2 regions of the Escherichia ruysiae genome follow, and region 1 is predicted to be linked to the other one. Evidence: predicted binding sites of a transcription regulator. Region 1 holds the regulator's gene; the other holds the start of a gene.

Region 1 (3,173 bases):
TGTCACTGAACAATATCGTGATGATTTACTGGCGCAATTCCCGCAGGCACGGGCGCATGTGATTGCGGGTGCGGGTCACTGGGTACACGCCGAAAAACCTGATGCGGTACTGCGCGCCATCCGTCGCTATCTCAATGATTAACGCAACTGATTAAAAACCCAGCGTCCGCGTCGCTTTCCGCGCGTGGGCGTTGGCGTGACTCATCGCGCTGATGTATTATGGCGCGCTATCCATCCGGGCAGACGCCCGGCTGATTGTTTCCCCCGAAGTCACCAAGATCATGGCCAAAGAACAAACGGACCGTACGACATTAGATCTGTTCGCGCACGAGCGTCGACCGGGACGACCGAAAACCAATCCGCTTTCGCGCGATGAACAGCTGCGTATTAATAAACGCAACCAGCTAAAACGCGACAAAGTACGTGGTCTTAAGCGTGTCGAACTGAAGCTGAACGCGGAAGCTGTCGAGGCGCTGAATGAGCTGGCAGAGTCGCGCAATATGAGCCGTAGCGAACTGATCGAAGAGATTTTGATGCAGCAGTTGGCGGCACTGCGTAGTCAAGGCATCGTTTAAATTTCCACTTTCATGTAGCACAGTGTGCAGTCCTGCCCGTTTGCTGATTCCGCAAGACTGCCTGTTCTGCTATGATTGCCTTTATCCGTGGGCAATTTGCCACCCCCATTTCAATAAGTTTCAAGAGGTTATTTCACTCATGGCTATCACTGGCATCTTTTTCGGCAGCGACACCGGTAATACCGAAAATATCGCAAAAATGATTCAAAAACAGCTTGGTAAAGACGTTGCCGATGTCCATGACATTGCAAAAAGCAGCAAAGAAGATCTGGAAGCTTATGACATTCTGCTGCTGGGTATCCCAACCTGGTATTACGGCGAAGCGCAGTGTGACTGGGACGACTTCTTCCCGACTCTCGAAGAGATTGATTTCAATGGTAAACTGGTTGCCCTGTTTGGCTGTGGCGACCAGGAAGATTACGCCGAATATTTCTGTGATGCATTAGGCACTATCCGTGACATCATCGAACCGCGCGGCGCGACTATCGTGGGTCACTGGCCAACTGCGGGCTACCATTTCGAAGCATCAAAAGGTCTGGCAGATGACGATCACTTTGTCGGCCTGGCTATTGACGAAGACCGTCAGCCGGAACTGACCGCTGAACGCGTGGAAAAATGGGTTAAGCAAATTTCTGAAGAGCTGCATCTCGACGAAATTATCAACGCCTGATGTGATGCGGTGTAGGCTAATGTCTACGCCGTATTAATAGATAATGCCAATCAAAATAATTGCTACAAATTTGTAACTTTTGCCGTAGTACCTGTACAATGTTCCAGTATTGAAGTGGCCTTGCCGATGTAAATGTAAGCTAAGCCACGTTTTTATTAACAATATTTGCCAGGGACTTGTAGTTTTCATTTAGGCGTGGCAATTCTATAATGATACGCATTATCTCAAGAGCAAATTCTGTCACTTCTCCTAATGAAGTGAACCGCTTAGTAACAGGACAGATTCCGCATGACTGATAACAATACCGCCCTAAAGAAAGCTGGCCTGAAAGTAACGCTTCCTCGTTTAAAAATCCTGGAAGTTCTTCAGGAGCCGGACAACCATCACGTCAGTGCGGAAGATTTATACAAACGTCTGATCGATATGGGTGAAGAAATTGGTCTGGCTACGGTATATCGCGTACTGAACCAGTTTGACGATGCCGGTATCGTCACCCGCCACAATTTTGAAGGCGGTAAATCCGTATTTGAACTGACCCAGCAACATCATCACGATCACCTGATCTGCCTCGACTGCGGCAAGGTTATTGAATTTAGTGATGAATCTATCGAAGCGCGTCAGCGTGAAATCGCCGCGAAACATGGTATTCGCCTGACTAACCATAGTCTCTATCTTTACGGTCACTGCGCCGAAGGCGATTGCCGCGAAGATGAGCACGCGCACGAAGGCAAATAAGTCAGCCTGAACGAGAAAAGCCAACCTGCGGGTTGGCTTTTTTATACCAGGGAAATAAGAACAAGCGAGAGTTACAGCCCTCGCTTTTTTTGTTTTTACTGCGTAGCGTTATTACTGCGAATTTCCTGCCAGACTTTATCGCAATCGGCTTTCACTGCCTGGTCGTTACCGGTTTGCGTTGCGCGCAGACACTGCTGATAATCCAGTACCCGCACACTTTCCTGGTCGGCAAACTGCTGATGTTGTTTCTCTTTCTTCAGCACGTTTAACACGCTCTGGCAGGCCTCAATTTTTTCCGGCGAGCCTTGTGCTGTGTTGATGCAGGCGCTGTAAGCTTCTTTCAGACGACTGTCTTCCTGTGGCGCGGTTGATTGCGCACAAGCCACCAGCCCCGATGCCATCATGGCGATGAGAATCAGTTTTTTCATAGCAAATTCCTCAAACGCGCGGCAGGCGAAATACCTGCCGCGTCGGGCATCAGAAGATAGTGAACGGCGCGATAACCATGAATTTCACGTCACGCTCATCCTGGAAGATGTTGCCGTAACCGCCACCCCAGCTTGGGATGTCGGAGTGGTTGTCGTATTCGGTGAAATGCAGTTTGAACATCGTGCCCTTGGCGCGACCGTCCTGAATGGTGTAGACCGCATCCAGACTGTAAGCAGACTCTTCGATAGTCCGGTTTTTGTCGTAGTACGCATCCGGATTGCTCTGCCATGTCGCTGGTTTGGCATCCCATGCATAAACGTAGGAAGCGCCGATGGCGAAGCCGGGAAGATTCCAGTTTTTCAGGTCATACATCGCACCGAAGAAGACCGCTTTTTCGCCGTTGGCGTTAAAGTCAGAGCGGTTATCCCACCAGATATCCAGGCGACCGTTCGAGGAAGCGTAGGTTGGGGTCATACGTTGCAGGAAGTATCCCTGCTGACCATCGGCTTTAACCCAGGTGCCTTCGAGGCGCAAATCCACTACGTCAGCCGCCCGGTAGCCAAAGGTCAACGCCTGCAGCCAGGCGGTGCCGTCATAAAGATCGTTGACGCTGCGATCGTCAACTTTGTCGCGCGTACCGTAGAACTGGTAGCTGGTGGTTAACGGGCTACCGGCGATATCAAATTTATAGCTGGCTTTGGCAAAATATTGATCGATATACCCTTCCGCCTGACCAAACGCCGCTTCCAGTACGAAGTTATTTT
Region 2 (3,173 bases), 980 kb from region 1:
CCATGGCGCTATGTTCGTGCGGCAACGGCAACAGAAATCACTCAGTATGGCAATCCAGGCTCCTGCTCTGTTAAGCCGGACAATGGTGGTGCTGTGACTCCGGTTGATCCGGCGCCGGTAACACCAGATACTCCGGTTACCCCAACTCCGGATAACAACGAGCCATCAACACCAGCGGATAGCAGTAACGATTACTCATTACAGGCATGGAGTGGTCAGGAAGGTAGCGAAATTTACCATGTTATCTTCAATGGTAATGTTTATCAGAATGCCTGGTGGGTTGGTTCTAAAGATTGCCCGCGTGGCACCAGCGCTGAGAACTCCAATAACCCATGGCGTCTCGTGCGTACAGCTACCGCTGCGGAAATGAGTCAGTACGGTAACCCGACTACCTGTGAAATTGATAACGGCGGCGTTATCGTTGCAGATGGCTTCCAGGCCAGTAAAGCGTACAGTGCGAACAGCATTGTAGATTATAACGATGCGCATTATAAAACGTCAGTGGATCAGGACGCGTGGGGCTTTGTTCCTGGCGGCGATAACCCGTGGAAGAAATACGAATCGGCAAAAGCGTGGTCTGCATCGACAGTCTACGTGAAAGGCGATCGTGTGGTGGTTGATGGTCAGGCATATGAAGCCTTGTTCTGGACACAAAATGATAACCCTGCGCTGGTTGCGAACCAGAACGCCACCGGTAGCAATAGCCGCCCGTGGAAGCCATTGGGTAAAGCACAGAGCTATAGCAGCGACGAGCTGAAAAATGCGCCAGAGTTTAATCCAGCGACGCTTTATGCCAGCGATACGCTGATTCGCTTCAATGGCGTGAACTATATTTCTCAAAGTAAAGTGCAGAAGGTTTCACCATCTGACAGCAACCCGTGGCGTGTCTTTGTTGACTGGACCGGAACCAAAGAGCGCGTAGGTACGCCGAAGAAAGCGTGGCCGAAACACGTATATGCACCGTATGTCGACTTTACGCTGAATACAATCCCGGATCTGGCTGCGCTGGCTAAGAATCATAACGTCAACCACTTCACGCTGGCGTTTGTGGTGAGTAAAGATGCGAACACCTGTCTGCCGACATGGGGTACTGCTTACGGTATGCAGAATTACGCTCAGTACAGCAAAATTAAAGCTCTGCGTGAAGCAGGCGGTGATGTGATGCTGTCTATCGGTGGTGCTAATAACGCTCCGCTGGCGGCTTCCTGTAAGAACGTTGACGATCTGATGCAGCATTATTATGACATCGTTGATAACCTGAATCTCAGAGTCCTGGACTTCGATATCGAAGGCACCTGGGTTGCGGATCAGGCATCTATTGAACGTCGTAACCTTGCCGTGAAGAAGGTGCAGGATAAATGGAAGTCAGAAGGCAAAGATATTGCTATCTGGTACACCTTGCCAATTCTGCCGACTGGCCTGACGCCGGAAGGGATGAACGTCCTGAGCGATGCCAAAGCGAAAGGTGTTGAGCTGGCGGGTGTGAACGTGATGACGATGGACTACGGTAACGCAATTTGTCAGTCTGCAAATACCGAAGGCCAGAACATCCACGGTAAGTGTGCAACGTCGGCGATTGCCAACCTGCATTCACAATTGAAAGGCCTCCATCCCAACAAGAGCGATGCAGAAATTGACGCCATGATGGGCACCACGCCGATGGTTGGCGTGAACGACGTTCAGGGTGAAGTTTTCTATCTCTCTGATGCTCGTCTGGTCATGCAGGATGCGCAAACTCGCAACCTCGGCATGGTAGGTATCTGGTCAATCGCGCGTGATCTGCCGGGCGGCACTAACCTGTCTCCGGAATTCCACGGTCTGACTAAAGAACAAGCTCCGAAGTACGCATTCAGTGCGATCTTCGCGCCGTTTACTAAGCAGTAAATTTGCTGGCGATAATTTCTGGTATTGCCGCATTTTTTGTCAATGGGCTACATTTTTGTAGCCCATTATTTTTATTCATATTTCTATTTTTTGATTAAAAAAGAGTCTTTTCGTAATTGAAATAAGAACTATTTTCATTTATTTTTGAAGAAAGTATACGGGAGTCTCTATGTACGTTTGTCTTTGTAATGGTATCAGTGATAAAAAAATTCGTCAGGCTGTGCGCCAGTTTTCTCCCCACTCGTTCCAGCAATTAAAAAAATTTATTCCGGTTGGAAACCAGTGCGGTAAATGTGTCAGAGCCGCACGTGAGGTGATGGAGGATGAATTAATGCAGCTGCCGGAGTTTAAGGAGTCCGCATAAAACGGAGTGTGTTTTTTGACTTACTCGTAAGCCGTTCTACGCTTCAAAGAGTGGAAGCGAAGGAGTCAAAAAATGAAAGGTGATACTAAAGTTATAAATTATCTCAACAAACTGTTGGGAAATGAGCTTGTCGCAATCAATCAGTACTTTCTCCATGCCCGGATGTTTAAAAACTGGGGGCTCAAACGTCTCAATGATGTGGAGTACCATGAATCCATTGATGAGATGAAACACGCCGATCGTTATATAGAGCGCATTCTTTTTCTGGAAGGTCTTCCAAATTTACAGGATCTGGGAAAACTAAACATTGGTGAAGATGTTGAGGAAATGCTGCGTTCTGATCTGGCACTTGAGCTGGATGGCGCGAAGAATTTACGCGAGGCAATTGGTTATGCCGATAGCGTTCATGATTACGTCAGCCGCGATATGATGATAGAAATTCTGCGTGATGAAGAAGGCCATATTGACTGGCTGGAAACGGAACTTGATTTGATTCAGAAAATGGGCCTGCAAAATTATTTGCAAGCACAGATTCGCGAAGAAGGCTAAGCCATGTCGGGAGGGACATTCCTCCCGGTTAATAAGAGATCCAGACCAGATACGTCAGGTTTATCATACTACCGAGCGCAAGCCACGGGCCGAATGCAATTGTGGTGATGGTCTGACGCTGCCACAGTTGTGATGCGATGGCGTAAAAAATGCCTCCCAGCGAGGCAATAAGTAATATCATTGGTAGCGTTTGCCAACCACACCACGCGCCTGCAGCGGCCAGTAGCTTGAAATCACCGTAACCTAATCCCTCTTTGTGGCATACAAACCACACCCCCCAGAAAACACACCACAGTACCCCATATCCAGCTACCGCGCCGTAAATCGCATCATGTAAATCAACTAATCCAGACTGCGCATTAAATAACAAGCCAAG

The links. The regulator Fur, encoded in region 1, represses iron uptake genes when iron is present. The targets are predictions, from matches to a motif close to ATAATAATGAGAACNACTATCAA.
Region 2: bfd (bacterioferritin-associated ferredoxin) is a predicted target of Fur. The motif match lies at 2,000-2,022, and genes of this name have one in related genera.

The regions. Positions count from the first base shown of each region.
Region 1 is NZ_JAVIWS010000001.1:4,047,207-4,050,379, reverse strand. It holds gene ybfF (esterase) at 1-142, shown strand, start outside; gene ybfE (LexA regulated protein) at 282-575, shown strand; gene fldA (flavodoxin FldA) at 715-1,245, shown strand; gene uof (fur leader peptide) at 1,455-1,541, shown strand; gene fur (ferric iron uptake transcriptional regulator) at 1,534-1,980, shown strand; gene RGV86_RS19395 (ChiQ/YbfN family lipoprotein) at 2,076-2,408, opposite strand; gene chiP (chitoporin ChiP) at 2,458-3,173, opposite strand, start outside.
Region 2 is NZ_JAVIWS010000001.1:3,069,744-3,072,916, forward strand. It holds gene chiA (bifunctional chitinase/lysozyme) at 1-1,884, shown strand, start outside; gene bfd (bacterioferritin-associated ferredoxin) at 2,054-2,248, shown strand; gene bfr (bacterioferritin) at 2,321-2,797, shown strand; gene RGV86_RS14785 (prepilin peptidase) at 2,826-3,173, opposite strand, start outside.